DNA from 3 places in the Paenibacillus sp. FSL R10-2796 genome. Region 2 is predicted to be linked to each of the others. Evidence: riboswitches for the same ligand, from Rfam matches in the RefSeq annotation. Region 2 holds a riboswitch; each other region holds the start of a gene.
The links. Region 2 has a riboswitch for cyclic di-AMP ahead of NST58_RS27820 (alpha/beta hydrolase). Riboswitches for the same ligand answer to the same signal wherever they lie in the genome.
Positions count from the first base shown of each region.

Region 1: linked by a shared signal. The riboswitch ahead of NST58_RS00545 (C40 family peptidase) and the one ahead of NST58_RS27820 (alpha/beta hydrolase) in region 2 are both predicted to bind cyclic di-AMP.
Region 3: linked by a shared signal. The riboswitch ahead of NST58_RS03130 (hypothetical protein) and the one ahead of NST58_RS27820 (alpha/beta hydrolase) in region 2 are both predicted to bind cyclic di-AMP.

Region 1 is NZ_CP150178.1:112,501-118,160, reverse strand. It holds gene NST58_RS00560 (YwhD family protein) at 1-27, opposite strand, end outside; gene NST58_RS00555 (M1 family metallopeptidase) at 131-2,137, shown strand; gene NST58_RS00550 (hypothetical protein) at 2,149-2,979, shown strand; cyclic di-AMP (ydaO/yuaA leader) riboswitch at 3,198-3,336, shown strand; gene NST58_RS00545 (C40 family peptidase) at 3,394-3,822, shown strand; cyclic di-AMP (ydaO/yuaA leader) riboswitch at 4,185-4,327, shown strand; gene NST58_RS00540 (C40 family peptidase) at 4,372-4,824, shown strand; gene NST58_RS00535 (GNAT family N-acetyltransferase) at 5,014-5,499, shown strand; gene NST58_RS00530 (cytochrome c) at 5,627-5,660, shown strand, end outside.
Region 2 is NZ_CP150178.1:6,239,817-6,245,476, forward strand. It holds gene mnmH (tRNA 2-selenouridine(34) synthase MnmH) at 1-160, opposite strand, end outside; gene selD (selenide, water dikinase SelD) at 219-1,280, opposite strand; gene NST58_RS27820 (alpha/beta hydrolase) at 1,883-2,692, opposite strand; cyclic di-AMP (ydaO/yuaA leader) riboswitch at 2,798-2,984, opposite strand; partial or broken gene NST58_RS27825 (glyoxalase) at 3,246-3,341, shown strand; gene NST58_RS27830 (hypothetical protein) at 3,419-3,592, opposite strand; gene NST58_RS27835 (Nif3-like dinuclear metal center hexameric protein) at 3,677-4,477, opposite strand; gene NST58_RS27840 (alpha-glucuronidase family glycosyl hydrolase) at 4,496-5,660, opposite strand, start outside.
Region 3 is NZ_CP150178.1:660,458-666,117, forward strand. It holds gene NST58_RS03110 (ABC transporter permease) at 1-630, shown strand, start outside; gene NST58_RS03115 (hypothetical protein) at 662-853, shown strand; gene NST58_RS03120 (hypothetical protein) at 1,318-1,770, opposite strand; gene NST58_RS03125 (hypothetical protein) at 1,812-2,333, opposite strand; gene NST58_RS03130 (hypothetical protein) at 2,348-2,902, opposite strand; cyclic di-AMP (ydaO/yuaA leader) riboswitch at 2,971-3,135, opposite strand; cyclic di-AMP (ydaO/yuaA leader) riboswitch at 3,555-3,744, shown strand; gene NST58_RS03135 (hypothetical protein) at 3,996-4,412, shown strand; gene kdpA (potassium-transporting ATPase subunit KdpA) at 4,629-5,660, shown strand, end outside.

The DNA.
Region 1 (5,660 bases), 1.2 Mb from region 2:
CTTGCCCTCCGGCTGTATGTTGTCCACGAGTGCACACCCTTCCTCTTACGAATAATTTAATTTTAGCTAATAATGCGGCGATTGCAAACATATACATCCCGTAGATGCTTGTCACGGGAGGAATCACACTATGAAGTCACTGTCATTAAAGTACATCATCTTTGCGACCCTGGCCATCCTCGCGCTGCTGGGAGGAGGAATATGGGCCTTTTCAGGGGATAGCTCAACAGCTTCTGTTACTAGCTTTGCTTCAAAAGAGGCCAAGTCCTCCAGCGGCACAGCGCCTGCAGCCGTACCACAGCAGGTATTGCCTGAGAGCGCACCCGTCCCGGCAGAGGAGGCTTTAAGCCAGCGGGTAGTCGAGTATCACATTGATGTCCAGCTTGTTCCTGACACAGAAACCTTAAAAGCTTCTGAGACAGTAACCTGGACACACCCCGGAGTAAAGCCAGTAAGTGATTTATATTTTCACATGTATCCAAATGCATTCGCCTCATCAGATACCACCTTTATGAAGGAATCCGGGGGGACGCTCAGAGGCGACAGCATGCCTGAGAACGGCTTCGGAAATATGACGCTGACCGATCTGCGCACGACAGAGGGAACTTCGCTAATGCAAAGAGTGCAATATGTTCAACCTGATGACGGCAATATCAACGATAAGACGCTTCTAAAGGTACATCTTCCTCAGCCTGTTAATGGTGGGGAAAGTGTAACACTTAAGCTTCAGTATGAAGTCCAGCTGCCCAAAATCTTTGCTCGCATGGGTGCTTCAGGTAACTTCGTTATGGCTGGGCAATGGTTCCCTAAGCTTAGTGTATACGAGCCTAAGGGCACACGCGGAGTTAAAGAAGAAGGCTGGGACCTGCATCAGTATCACGGGACCTCTGAGTTTTACAGTGATTTTGGCATCTTTAATGTAACGATTGCCGTTCCTTCCAACTATACGGTGGCTGCGACCGGATTTCCTGTAAAAAATGCCAAGCTCAAACAAGATCAAAAAATATATCAGTTCTACGCCGATGATGTCCACGACTTCGCTTGGGCTGCATCCCCTGATTTTACAGTAGCAGAGGAAGCTTTCTCTACGCCGGAAGTGCCTGGAGTACGAATTAAGGTGTATCTCGACCCACTGCACAAAGACTTACAAGAGCGTTACCTTCAAGCTGCCAAGGCTGCCCTGACCTACTTCAGCAAATGGTATGGCCCTTATCCCTACTCTACGCTGTCTATTATCGTCCCACCTAAGGAGGGAAACGGCGCTGGAGGAATGGAATATCCTACACTTATTACAGCCTTTGGGGCCGCAGATTCTTCTCCAGATACCTCACTTGAAAGAACCGTCATTCATGAGATCGGCCATCAATACTTCTACGGTATGGTAGCCAGTAATGAATTCGAAGAGGCTTGGCTGGATGAAAGCTTTACTTCCTATGCCGAAGACAGACTTATGGAACAAGAATACGGTATCAAGTCTAATTTGCCTTTACAGGCCAGCCTGGTGACTATACCTGAGCCGTTAAATCTGGAAACGTGGAAATATGCAGGGGCGGATTCCTATAGCCGAAATGTTTATATCCGCGGCAAGCTTGTACTTAAAGATATCGAACGCCAGGTAGGTACCAAAGCAATGAACAACATCATGTCCTCCTACGCTCGTAAGTTCCGTTTCCAGCATCCCGCTACGTCAGATTTTCAGAAAGTCGTTGAGAAGGTAACCAAAAAATCATGGCAGGCCTATTTCGATGATTACATTTATGGTGATGGTGCGCCTGACTTCTCAGTAGATACGATTACTTTTAAAAAAAATAACAGCGGCGATGCTCAAAGCTACGAATCATTAGTGAAGATTTCAAATAAAGGGAGCCATTACGTTGATGTTCCCGTGAAATTCACATTCGCCGACAGCTCTTCGGTGCAGCGGGTCTGGAACGGTGAAGGAGCAGAGACTACGTTTCAATTGTTAAGCGATAAGCCTCTTCTCTCTGCTGAGATTGACCCTGAGCATTCCATCTTATTGGAGAGCAAACATTTAAACAACTTTAGGCTGGCGGAAATAGAGCCCAAGACGCTCTCTCGCTGGACGTTAAGTGTAACTAAACTACTTGAAACCGTGCTCGGAACTCTTGTCTGGTGAGGTGAATGATTGTGAGAACATCGATAACCCGCGGCTGGCAAAGCATGAAGGAGCAATTTTATATTTTAATTCTGCTCTTCATCTACCGACTGCTCTGGGGCTACTTTATGTATGGTTTCATCCGATCTGCTATTATTCCAATTCTACTGCGCTATCCAGATAAAGACGCCGGCGGCAGCGGTATGGGCAGACTGTTGTATTATATCGAGGGACAGTTCAGCTTGAATACTGACCCTGCGATACGCACTTGGTTATGGATGCTTCTAGGACTTGTTGTCTTGCGACTTCTGCTTTCTCCTTTCATAAGGGCAGGATTGCTGCATGAGCTGCACCAGGAGCGAAAGGGCGAGCGCGGGCTGTTCTTTTTCCCCGGCATGAAGATCTATGGACTACCTGTCTTAGTCTTTAGCCTAATCGAATGGGTGCTGACCCTGCTGCCGCTTTACTGGCTTGCTCCAAAAATGTACGGGCTGTTCTTATCCTCTTTGTTTAACTACACTTTGTTACTTCATTTAGTACCATACGTATTGGCATGGCTTATATATATTTTTATCGTGCGCCTGTTTCTTCTATATATGCAGTTTGGTTACACCGGCGGTACAGGAATGTTCTCCTCACTGTTCATCTGCTTGCGGTCACTGATTCCTGCTATAGGTGTTTCCATTGTACTTGGTGCGGGAGGCTTGCTCTTACTGCTAGTGTGCGGACTGACGGGTCTGTTCTGTCCCGGCCTGCCGGCACTTATAATACGGCAAATCTCACCACTACCTTCTACGCTCTTAAAAATGTGGGGAATCTCTGCACAATATCATCTATGGCGTAGCAAAGCATTTCCACAATAAATTAACCTTATTTGACATAATAAAAAGGTCCCAATTCCTGTATTCAGGAGCTGGGACTTTTTCTCATTACGGATAACTTAAGAGTATTTGCAAAATCATAAAAGCTCTGTTACAATAAGTCCTGTGCTATTAGTAACAATTTTGTAATCAATTGAAACGATTCCTACATAACTAAATGTATTTATCGTAAGTGTAACTGTCGAAACGTCATTCTCTTGGTGCTTAACACGCCTAATTCCTTTGCACCGGGAAGTGGGGGAACCATATTTTGGGTGAATTGATCTCGCTTTACAGGGATCATAGGGAATCTTCTACCGAACCCTTAAGCTAACCTCGCAGGCCTTGGAAGGAGTACATCTTTTGAAAAGACATAATTTAAGAAAAAAATGCGTCGCTGCGGCGCTAGGACTTGTAATGGCATTATCTATTGGTGGAGGAAGCGCCTTTGCCGACTCTAAGATGGACACTGTAATCTCAAAGACTATTGGAGTTGCCTATAAAACCGGAGGTACAAGCACTGCCGGATTTGATTGCTCTGGATTTACAAAATATGTATTCAAGAATGTGGGTCTTACTTTACCTCGTACATCAAAAGCTCAATATAGCGTTGGAACTGCTGTATCCAAAAGCAATCTGCGTTCTGGTGATCTAGTGTTCTTTAACACACTTGGCAATGGAGTATCCCATGTCGGCATTTATGTTGGAAACGGAAAATTCGCACAATCGTCCTCTTCGCGTGGAGTGACCATCACTTCACTCAGTCAGACCTACTGGGCCAATCGTTATGTTGGCGCTAAAAGAGTAATGAGTACTTCAGCTTATCAAGCTGTAGCCTTCGATTGAAACCTTCCTCACAACTATAACCTCATAATTACAACTATATGAACCTGAATCTGATTATTCCCGTAATCAAATTCGGGTTTTTCTTTTTTCCATAATATATTTTTACACTAATAGAGCCCAATTGAAACACGTTTATTTGATAAAAATTGCAATTATATTAAAAATTAGGTCATTATTAACGCTTACATATGCCTTTCTACCGTAAAAATGCCAATTTTTCTGCATTAATATGTTAAAAACGATTGCCAAGCGGCTTTCTGTTTGTTACAATTAGCGCAGTGAGATTTTAGTAACATTTTTGTAATCATTAAGTTGTTATTTACAAAGGTTTTGTCATGTATTGATTACAAGCTAATCCTAATCAACAGTATGAGCCGAGTTTCCTAACTATTAGGAAAACGGGGGAACCAACTTTGGGTGAATTGACCTCCATTATATAGAGGGGTCATAGGGGACCTTCAACCGAACCCTTAAGCTAACCTCGTAGGCATTTGGAAGGGGTATACACTTTTGAAGAAGAAGTTAGCAGCAGCAGTACTAAGCTTTTCCATCATCCTCACCATCGGAGCAGGAAGCGCTTTCGCAGATTCCAAAATGGATAAAGTGATTGACAAGGCCATCGGTACTAAATACGTATCCGGCGGTATATCCACTAACGGATTTGATTGCTCCGGATTTACAATGTATGTGTTTGATAAGATTGGCATTAACCTTCCACACCAATCAGGTTCCCAATATCAAATGGGCACAGCAATCTCCCGTGATGATATAAGAGCCGGAGATCTTGTATTCTTCAATACAAGTGGCAAAGGTGTCTCACATGTCGGCATTTATGTCGGTGAAGGTAAGTTCGCACACGCTTCTACCTCACGCGGTGTTACGATTAGCTCTCTGAGTGATAGCTACTACGTGAAACGCTACGTTGGTGCCAAGCGCATTATGAGCACAGACGCTTATCAATCGGTTGCTGCTGAATCGGAAGACAATGATGATGTGCAATAAGTAACGTACATAGGCTCTTTTCCAAGGTAACTCTTGGAGGAGAGCTTGTTTTTTTGTCTTATTACTTATTTACCCCTCTCATAATTTGTAAAACATTCCTCTCATATAAAGTTTCTGAGTCGAACCTCCCCCATTTTGTATATAATTAGTAATATAGCAATGTCCTCGTGAAAGGAGATCGTTGACTTTATGATAAATCCCTCGGTAACTTTTCATGTTGTTCCTATGGAGGCAATTCACGGAGAAGCTATTTGTAAGTGGAGCTATACGCCCCCATATAATATTTATGGCTGGATGCCGTGGGAGCAGATGCAGGCTCTTGGCATCGAGTTTGGTGATCCGCAGCTCCGGGAGGAACAATATATCTCCATATTAAATGAACAAGAGGTTTTGTGCGGATTCGCACAGTTGTTCCCGATGGAAGGAGTCGTCCGTTTAGGAGTTGGGATGCGCCCCGATCTATGCGGCCATGGTTTAGGCAAACTATTCGTAGATGCCATCGTCCAGACAGCCTTGAGTCGTTATCCTGATCGAGAGATAGATCTAGAAGTCCTGACCTGGAACCAACGCGCCATTCGAACTTATCAAAAATGTGGATTTACGATTACAGATACGTATGAACGCCGCACACCTACAGGAGACAAACCTTTTTATTGCATGGTCTATGACAAATGATATTAAATACCAGATATTTCATAAGAATGATTGTATTCTCGTTCATTTTTTTGTCACAAACCCTATGATAACGCTTCACCATAAGCTATAATGTAGGGAGCAGCTTACATAGAAGGGACGAATTGGGATGCAGAAATGGATCATGAGCGGTTTGTTTTTTG
Region 2 (5,660 bases):
TCCCTACTTCAGCCCGTTCCTGATCATCAAAAAAGGGAATATTCAAACTATCCGGCAGCGTTGCATCTTTATATTCAGAAGGAGATCTAACATCAATAATGGTGATCTGCTTCTTGTTTTTTAACACTCTAAGTTCTTCCAGTGTAATGTCCTGAAACAATATGCTCTCTCCTCTGGTGGCTAACCTTCATAATTTGCTCTAAGCTGATATACAACAGTTATTCCACAGCAGCTATAACTGTAATCTGACCCGGATGCTCTTCCGTTACCTCTCCGATCAATGCCGCTTCTACCCCTGCATCTACTAACTCTTTTAGCAAATCTTCGCTTTGTTCAGGGGCCACAGAGATCAGCAGTCCGCCAGAAGTCACAGCGTCACATAGAATATAGCGGCTTAGTTGGTCCATCTCCTCCGGATAAAGAATGCTGCCTTCCAGATGGGCAAAGTTATTCTTAGTGCCTCCTGGAACAAATCCCTGCTCCGCAAGCTCTCTTACTCTTGGCAGCATCGGTACATCGCCTTGACGAATGATCAGGCCCGTGCCGCTCCCTTTAGCCATTTCCGAGGCATGTCCCAGTAGCCCAAATCCGGTAACATCTGTACAAGCATGTACATCATAAGGCTCCATGATTTCAGCCGCTTTTTTATTCAAAGTAGACATTACTGTCGTAAGGCGTGTGGTTTCTTCAGGAGATAGCTGATCCTTTTTAATGGAAGTTGTTAAGATCCCCACACCGATAGGCTTCGTTAGAATCAGCTTGTCTCCCACCTTGGCGCCCGCATTCGTTCTCACTTTGTCAGGATGCACAAGGCCCGTAACGGCCAATCCGAATTTGGGCTCTTTATCGTCGATGGAATGTCCGCCCACAAGAGTAGCTCCTGCTTCCTGTACTTTATCCGCTGCACCGCGCAAAATGTCACCGAGAATGCTTTTATCTAAAACAGAAATAGGAAAGGCCACAATATTAAGCACCGTAAGCGGCTTTCCACCCATCGCATAAATATCACTTAATGCATTGGCTGCTGCAATTTGACCAAATGAATAGGGATCATCCACGATCGGCGTGAAAAAATCAACAGTTTGCACTAACGCTAATTCATCACTTAAACGATACACCCCTGCATCATCACTAGTATCAAGACCTACTAGTAGATCCGGGTTAGGAACAGTTGGTGGCAGACTACGAATAACCTGCATGAGATCGGCGGGACCGATTTTGCAGCCGCAGCCCCCTTTTGAAGATAATGAAGTCAGTTTTATAGTTTCAGCTTGAGACATCATGACTCAGCTCCTTTAGTATGAATTATCTTAATCTTACACGAGTAGATCGCATTGTACAAAATGCAAGAGTAGCAGATGTGCTGCTTGTTACGCCTTCCTCTATACACTTACCATCACTACTTAGGTCTACCGTTCTTTCCCACGTCGGGTGAGCTATATTTGATGCTGTGGTAGGGTGGGGACATTAAGTGGCGTTCTAGGTACAATATGCTTGTAAATGTTCAACATCCATCGGTTAGTAAAATAACCAAAGGCTGGCTCATTCGTAGATTTTACTACTGATAAGCCAGCCTTTAATTGGATGTCCATTATATTAGGGAAATCCTCCCTAATGTTCATCGATAATCGCTTTAAAATGAGGTTTTTAGGGAATTCCTCCCTAAAAATTCATGCAAATACCCATTTATGGCTAAAAACATCCTATTATTAGGGAGGATTTCCCTAATCTACGTTCTAGGAGCCATAATCTCCTTCATTTTAGGGAGAATTCCCCTAAAGTTCTTCCCAGAAAGACGACCCATAGCCAGCTCATTCCGCCCTGGCTATGGGACGCCTATTTTCTCACTTAAACGCTTCGCTTGTGAAGGTCTCCCTATAGATCAGCTAATCTGCTGACTGCCCTGCTGCTTCTCTAAGAAACGCTGAAGAATCGCATTGAATTGCTCCGGCTGGCACAGATTACTTGGATCTAATGCGTTCGGAATAATCGCCAACTGCGCCTGCGGCAGCTGAGACACCATTTCCTTCATACAATTCACTCCAAATTCATTAAAGTCCCCCACAATACATAATGCAGGACGTTTAAAAGCCTTTAAACATCTGGTGTAATCAACATGGCTCGTAGCCAGCCTTTGCCGATATAACTCCCGGGGGCGTTTGTCCAGCAGTCCTCTTCTAATCTCATTGTAGGCCAGACTCCAGCGCTCTCGGTACATCATCCGAATCGAAGGCAACACCAGCTCGCTTGGGAGATAATACATTAGTAAACTGCAATATGCTGCCATAGTTTGTATTTTCCCTACTATTGTTGATCCGTGAGTCCTACAAAAGCTATCCGCGACCACAATGGCTTTTACACGCTCAGGATATTGTTTGGCAATATGCTGAACGACTAAGCCACCATAGGCGATTCCTACAAAAACTGCTTCACGGATACCTAGGTCATTCAACAGCATAATCAGATCCAGACATTGCGTCTCAATAATCTCATGTGGGGCCTCCAGCAGTTTACCAGACTTGCCATTCCCCCGTAAATCGCACAAAATCACTTTATATTTATCGGAAAAATACTCCAGCTGTGGTTTGAACATACTGTGTGTTAATCCATGTCCATGGATAAACACAACCGGAGTGCCAGTTCCATTGATTTCATAATAGAGCGAAGTTCCGTTCAGTTTAGCGATAGGCAAAGGTAACACCTCTTTCATAATAAATTCTACGACTATATCTGCTTAAAAACGCAGCAAAAAACCACAGAGGGATTCTCTGTGGCTATTCATCACTAAACACGCCATTCATCCTCTCTCCATACGCTTACGAGGTTAGCTGTCGGATTCGGGCAGTGAGAGTTGCCCTACCTGCAGGGATGCATATTATGCACCCGGAACAGGATTCACCCCATAACCAGTGCCGACTCTCACATCGGCTGCCAGTTGTTGGTTCCCCCGCTTTCCAGAAACGGAAATTAAGCGGATTGCTTATGTAATTGTAAATTTAAGATAATTCTCAGTTCTGAGATGAATCATACTCTTGTAAGGTTTTCTTGTAAAGGAGGGCTCTGGTCAAAATAATGTTGAAAGCAATGCTTTTCATTTCATATTAAGCATACTCTTCATTTTCTCTTTCTTTTGCTCTTGTTTACTCGTTTTCTTTAGAAAAACAGCTCTGAAGCAAGCGAAAAAGGGGGTGATTCACCAGTACTTTCCTATTTAATAAGAAACGACAATCTTCAATACCAATATTGGGCCAGTTTCTGTACCTTGGGGTGTTCGTCGTTTCTATGTCCCCGATCCGTTTGGCAAGCTTGTTAATATTATTTCACATGAACAGCACGAATGATTTCATAAAAAAGAAAAAAGCTAAGCAGAATCAGAGATCTCCCCCTGTCCACTTAGCTTCCTTTTACAATACTATGGCTACAAAAGATCGGCGTTTTTCAATGCATGCTCCCAGCTTGGAAAAAAGAACAGCGCACTTCTCATAAGCTCTGGGTCGCTTTGCTTCACTTGTTTTTTACTGATCGAGCTTCCGTCGCTTTGCAGCTTTTTGATCCGACTTAATACTTCATCAGCCTCCAAAGGAATTTCCATTGAAACACTCCTTTCTCAGTGACCTGTTTCCCTTCATTTTCTCCATAATATGTTTATTTATTCCGTACTCTTAATTTCCCCAGATTAAACCATCTGATAGATGGGTTGTTCAGCAATGAACCGGGTAGGAAGCATGGGATATTTGTCTGCTAAGATTTCAGCTAAATATTTCATCCCCGGTGCTTCACTCTCCGCATGACCTAACATGATGAGCGCTTTAGATTTGCCTTGGTGCCCTGCATCCCGCACATATTCCGGAGTCTCCCACTCTGGTCCTTCTCCAGCAATAATTAAATCAAGATTGTGATCATTAAAAAGCGGAATAGCCATCATCCCGCCTCCTCTGTAACCTACTAATATCCCTACGCGTTTGCAGGACAGAGACAGGTCACCAGCAGCGCGTACATAAGAGATGCCTAGCTTACTTTTAATATACTGAGCAGCTTCCATTACAGTCATAGCAGGAATAGTGAGAATCGTAGCAGCCGCTTGCTGCTCTTCCACATAGTCTGACCAATCCAGCTCTCGCAGCAAGCCCATCATAATCCCATCCGGCTCTTGCCGATGCCAATAATCATGATAACGAAAAATAGCTATTGGGGAATGTTCGATCAGACTTTTTTTCGCATGATAAACCGGATCACCTTCTAACCACTCGCTCGCTGCATGATGGCTATAAAATACACCTTCATGCGTGATCAGCAAATTGGCTCCTAACGCTATTGCTTGCTCCACAATATTTTGTGTGGCAGAGAAGGCCGTAATAATCCCTGTGACTTCAGTTTCCGGTTCCCCTGAGTTCAGAATATCCACAGTCCCTTCTACCTGTTCCACAGTTCCCATTAAATCTTTCAAAATCGCTCTAATCGTGAGGCTCACTATCATCATCCCTCGGTTCAAAATCTAATAAATCTTTCTGCCTTTAAGATCCTCAATTCCGCTCTTACGATAAAAATACGTATTGATCCGATCTCTCCATTCCTGCGCATGCTCTGCTTGCTCTTCAAGACGTTGCTTCACTTGCACATACAATCCACTATCCATGCTGCCTTCAAGTGATTTCCATGTTGCTAGAAGCTGTGCAGCCTGCTCTGCCCCCTCGAAATGAGTATCGTAGATATGTTGTATAACCGTTTGCCCCGATTGCAGAACATGCGTGTATGGAACATGATGGAAGAACAGCAGCAGCTCTTCTGGACAAGACGCTAGATTCTCATAATTTGATGCATTAAGACCCATATACTGTCCGCTATACCCCGTTCCCGATTTGACTGAACGATCCACACCAATGCCCTTATGATCCGCATAATGGTACGTTCCCCACTTGGCGTATTCATATCCATCCACATTCGGCCCATAATGATGATCCGGATTAACCATCCAGCCCACACCTAATGGAGCTGTGTAAGATTCGTAAATCCTCCATGAGTCCATTAACATCCCGCGAATAGCAGCCACTAGACCTTCATCAGTGCCAAAGGTAAGGCGAATCCATTCCTCAGCTATTTCTTTTGCCGTCAGCTCCGGATTCCAAATTAATCTCCCATATCCATACAGATTGGCTTGAGCTAACCCATGCCCCGTCCAGTTCATGTCATCCCCAACATTTGTTACAGCAGCCACACCATTATATTTATTTCCCCACACCGATCCGTCCACAATATGTTTCACAAGCGTAGTTTGCCCTTTGGCATAAGTATTGAAATCAAGGACTTCTTTCCACTGTGGAACGAGATAACAGAGATGCCGCTGCTGCCCCGTATATTCTTGAGCAATCTGAAACTCCATCAGATGATTGGTATGTTCCAGTGCGCCAAACAGCGGAGATACCGGTTCTCTGACTTGAAAATCCATCGGTCCATTCTTGATTTGCAGCACTACATTATCATTAAATCGGCCATCCAATGGTTTGAAATGATCATACGCTGCTCTGGCCCGATCTGTCTTACGGTCACGCCAATCCTGCTTGCAGTTATATACGAAACAACGCCAAATCACGATTCCGCCAAACGGCTCCAGTGCTTCTCCCAGCATATTAGCGCCATCGGCATGGTCACGCCCGTAAGTG
Region 3 (5,660 bases), 1.7 Mb from region 2:
ATAACTTCTGAGAAAAGCTCGCGGATTATGGAGATTCTGATTACAAGTGCCTCACCTTTAGCGCAAATGTTCGGTAAAGTTATCGGTGTTTTCCTAGTAGGAATATTGCAAATTGGGATCTTTGTCGCAGCGATCGTCGTCAATTTGACGCTCCCGCATAATGCGACTGTATTGGCTGATTTTGATCTCGATTTAGGCCAGCTCAATATTAACTTGCTGCTCTATGGATTTGTCTTGTACGTATTAGGTTACTTCCTCTATGCCTTGATGTATGCGGCTGTAGGTTCGATTGTCAGCCGTACGGAGGATCTCGGTCAGGCGGTAATGCCAATCATGATGTTAGGCTTCGTAGCGTTCTATGTTCCACTGTTCAGTATCTCCAATGCAGATACTCTAGTGGTTAAGATAGCGAGTTATGTGCCTTTCACCTCACCATTAACGATGCTGCTCCGAATTGGTGTCGGCGAGGTGGCGATCTGGCAAGTCATTGTATCGCTGCTGATCCTGCTTGTGACTACCTTCATCTTCGGATGGCTGGCAGCCAAGATCTATCGTACCGGCGTACTGATGTACGGCAAACGCCCAAGTATTAAAGAAATCAGAAAAGCAATGAAAGCTTACAAGATCTAAGAAGACCTCATATAACTTTTAAGGAGTGCTAATGATGTCTACAAGCGAACAATATAACATTATGCTTTTAATGAGTTCTGTATCGCTGGCTACGGTTAGTAGAATGCTTCCGGATGGCTCCACTTTTATGGATTTCGTTCAAGGCGTATTGACTGGTGTTGCTATAGTGGGGATGTTGGCAGGATTGTGGATGTACGGTAAGGCGCGTAAGAGTAAAGTGTAATAGTAGGAACTGAATTTTCGGGGGTATCCTAACAGCCATTTATGGTTGTTGGGATATCCCCGTTTTTGAGTTGGCAATCTCTTTGTATACGAGCTGATATAGCTAACGGACCCAGCAGCACTTAAATGCAACAATCATCGAGATTTAGCAAGATATCGGACACTATAGTCGCTATTGGCATGAAAAATGGTGAATTAGTAGCTCTTTTAACCAAATAGTTGCACTGGAGTCCGATACTATGCTCAAAAGGCGATAAACGTGCAAGTAACGTCATCTGGGTCCGTAAGCCTTGTCTTGGTGGAAGATGATTAGGGCTTGCTTTAAGACGATCCAAGACGCTCATCGCTCGAGATTTTTACTGGAGTCCGAACGCCGGCCATATTTGTGGAAAAGCTTCAATTAAAGGCTCCTGAGTCCGTTAGATGCTTCATGCGCTCAAAGATCGTTTGAATTCTAGTCAGAGACTAAATTATAGAAAGATTTGCGCTCGTTAGTACATCCGCTTGGGCGGTCATCTGCTCCCGTACAGCTCTAAGCTGTGCTTTCAATGCAGGAACACTTTTTTGCAGAATAATGCTTATTTGAGAAAGAGGCAGCTTTAAGCCGTACCACAATACCTTCACAAGCTGTTCCTCCCAAGGTAATGCCTTAGCCGATAGAAGCGAGCGCCGGGCAAAAGAATCAGCACACTGGCGAATACAAGTGCGGTAAGCGTGGATAGAGAATAACTGAGGATCGAATTCATCCTGACGATATATTTTATGAAGCTCTGTGAAGGTGCGTATAGTAACCTTGTCCGCCTCATTAGATTGTTCTAACAACATGGAACTAAGTACGTAGACTTCATTAGTATACTTTTGGACACACTCTGCAAATTTAGTACTGTAGGTGGACTCGGGAGGTAAGGGGTCAGGCATGGTGAAACACGATCCTTTCAGAATGAGAGATTTGCTTGAATCTATAATATAGAAAAGTAAGAGATTGATTTATTGATGAGATCAGCGGTGTCTGGTTCCGGGCAACTGTGTTTCTGCTGGGAGGTACTGGATAAAGCTTTGGAAGGTTTGTAGTAGAGCCGTTCACTTCTGGAATTGCTCCCCCCTGCTGCAACACTGTACAGACGCCCTTGCTGAATATGCCCTGCCAAGGATTTACCCTGGAGCTTGGCCTTTAAATCCTGCAAAGCACCCTGAACTAGCTCAAGCTTAACCTGCTCCCAATCTGAACCTTCGCGGCGGACCTTATCCAGCGCTTCCTCAAGACGGCAATGACAGATAGCCCGTAAAAAAGAACTCCATTTAATGAGATCGAAATTTTTGGTGTTGGCAGAGATCAGACAAGCCCCCCAGCTGCAACCTCCCTTACAGGTGAGTTTTAGAATACCATAACGGCAGCCTTCAGCCCCTTCCATTCCATAGTGGATAGGCTCGGGTTCATCCAATACAAATACTTCAATGCGGGATAGTCTGCGCTGGTCCATAGTAGGGTTCCTCCTTAGATTTCCAAAAGCTTTAAGTCTACATGATGAGTGACACTAGCCTTTTCTACACAAGCGAGCATTTCCATTTTATTCTCACAGACTGCGGTATGCTCTAGCCATAGTCGGAACTTCTCTTTCCGTATAACAGATAGATGTAAGGGAAAGGTGCTGCGGGATCTCAAGACATACCAACCGGCGCTTACATCTTTCCAAGGCTCCTTGAAGGCTGTAAACCACGGGAGTTTTTGGTGTGATGACCAATCCTGCTGCTGCTGTTGTTCTCGAATTTTTTTATATATCTCATATACAATCTTAGAGTCTAAACAGTCTTTACAAGAAGAAGGTGTGCTGAACTGGCGAAGGGCTTGGATCTGGTTCTGGCCAAATGCATAGCCTACAATGTACCTGTGATTATGTTCTTCGAACCACAAGGCCCCGAAACAAACGTAATTTAGACTTATCGGCTCAAGCAGCCCTTGATGTATCCCTAAATAATAGTGCTTCAAAACATTCACCCCATCCAGCGTGCTATCACCTAATAAGCTCAGGTAACGCAAAAACCGCAGCAAGAGGAGGACCTCTGCTGCGGTTTTGGATTACAGGCAGATATACCTGGGCCAAAGCGTGGCGGATCAAGGGTCTCTCTCTTTACGCTTACGAGGTTAGCTGTCGGATTCGGACGGTGAGAGTCGCCCTACCTATTGAGACTTATGCAGTCTCCTTTGGATTCACCCCAAGTAGGCCAGGTGGCCTGATGGTTCCCCCGTTCCCTGCGAATGCAGGAACTCAGCGTTGATTGTTTTTCATGAATTAGATTCAACCCGAATCATACTCTTTTCAAGATTTTCTGTAAAAAACGGAAAATGTTCTTTTAGAGCAATTTTAACCATATCCTGCCGACTACGACTGAAAAACGAGGTAAATAGGTATTTATGGCGTGTTATCGCGCCTCTTTCTCGCTCAGCCTCAGCTTCTTGCGTTTCTACCTATAATGGGAATTTGCAGTATTTTCGCTCTAAAAAGGTGAATAAAATCACATGGGTTATAGATAGCGATTAAACGCTCCAAACTCGAGTAAACAAGAGATATAGAGAGATTAGATATCAAGTAAGCGCTATCTAATGGGAAAATAGTTTTTAATTTGCATTATTTTGGCATCATTCAGGTTTTACAAGTCTTCGTGCATAAGAGTATGATTACTCCTGTTTCAACGACAATCGAATATTTGATCCGCTTAATTTCCGGTAAGGAAAGCGGGGGAACCAACAATCGGCAGCCGATGTGAGAGTCGGAAGCCGATTATGGGGTGAATCCTGTAGAGGGTGTGAGTGAGCTCGCATCTATACAGGTAGGGCGACTCTCACCGCCCGAATCCGACAGCTAACCTCGTAAGCGTATGGAGAGAGGATGAGTGCAATGTGACCGCTAGCGAGCCACAGAGGAGATCCTTTGTGGCTTTTTGCTGTGCTCTTAGAAGCAAAGCATTTATGGAGGCCTCCCCTAAGAGGTCGCTAAATTCATCATTAGCGGTATTTGTAAGGCAGCGTCTAATGACGTGACACAACCGAGCTTTAGGTTGTGCCCGAAAATGACGATAGGTCAACATCCTTTCGGAGATTTTCGTTGCCTCCTTGTTGTAAATGAGCAGGAGGAGAAAAAAAGATGACGGATCAGAATGAATATGTGCTTGTATGTGCGCCTACAAAGGCGGGAGAACATTTCATTAAACTTCTGAAGTTCAGGGGTATTAAGATGGCGGGATTAACCAACAATGTGGCTGAGAAAGCTTTACTTGAGGAGCTCGGGATTGAGCAGGTTATTCTAGTGGATACCCGCCATCAGAGCACTTGGTTTCGCCCATCGTTCCCGGTAGGCAGGGTATATCTGTTTGAGAGCAGCTTTCCGCTTTGCTGCCGCTATATTCAGATGTGCCGTACCTGGACGACACAGCCGATTTTTGTGATTACAAGTTCAATAAATCCTAGATTGGTCTATAAAAGACTTGGTGCGAGCTATGTAATCTATTCCCATAGTGGTGATGCTGATTTTCTAATCGATAGATCACCTCATCAAGGATAATGGAAGGAGTGCGGAAGATATGATGGATCTGTATATGGTGGCTTCGTTAGCTGTAATTTACGGGTTATTTTATGGCTTTATGCGCTGGTGCGCAGGTGTAGTTGAGGATACGGGGAGGGATAAGCTGTGATTCTAGTAATCGCTGTTACCCTACTGTTGTTTATATATCTGGTTTACGCGTTGATTCATCCTGAGAAATTTTAAGGAGGGGCATTCATGGGCATTTTGCAAATAGTCGTCGTAATTGTAATTCTCATCTTGCTGGTCAAGCCGATGGGAACGTATTTATATCATGTATTTTCTAACGAACCGAATCGTACGGATCGCTGGTTTGCAGGCACAGAGAAAGGTATTTATAAGCTGATCGGCCTGAAAAAACGGGACGGAATGTCCTGGAAGAAGTATGCACTCAGCTTTGTTTTAACTAATATCGTACTGGTTGCTTTCAGTTATATTTTTCTAAGATTACAGCGGGGATTGCCGCTGAACCCGAATGGAATTGCCGATATGGAACAGACGCTTTCATTCAATACGGTGATCAGCTTTATGACCAATACGAACCTGCAGCATTATAGCGGGGAGACGGGACTATCGTATTTTTCACAAATGGCAGTCATCACGATGATGATGTTCACGTCTGCAGCGAGCGGATTTTCTGTTGCGGTTGCTTTTGTCAGAGGGATTACAGGACAGAAATCAGTCGGGAACTTTTTCGAGGACTTCGTAAAAGCACATATTCGTGTATTCATTCCATTAGCTCTGCTAGTTTCATTGGTGCTGGTAGGATTGCATGTGCCACAAACGCTCAAGCCATCGCTTGAGGTCACTACACTTGAAGGCCAGACGCAACAAATCGCTATCGGTCCAGTCGCTTCTTTGGAATCAATTAAACACTTAGGTACGAATGGTGGCGGCTTCTTCGGAGCCAATTCAGCACATCCTTTTGAGAACCCTAATCCACTTACGAACGTTCTGGAGATTCTCTCTATGTGGATGCTGCCAGCCTCTTTGCCATATATGTACGGGTTGTTCGCTAAGAACAAACGTCAGGGCTGGGTGATTTTCACAGCAATGATGACCTTGTTCGTACTACTGCTGGGATTGAATTATTATGCGGAAACCAAAGGCAATCCAGCTATCAATGCGCTGGGGATCGAGTCTTCGCAAGGCAGCATGGAAGGTAAAGAGGTACGTTTTGGTATCCCGCAATCTTCGCTGTTCACTTCGGTAACAACGGCAGCTACGACA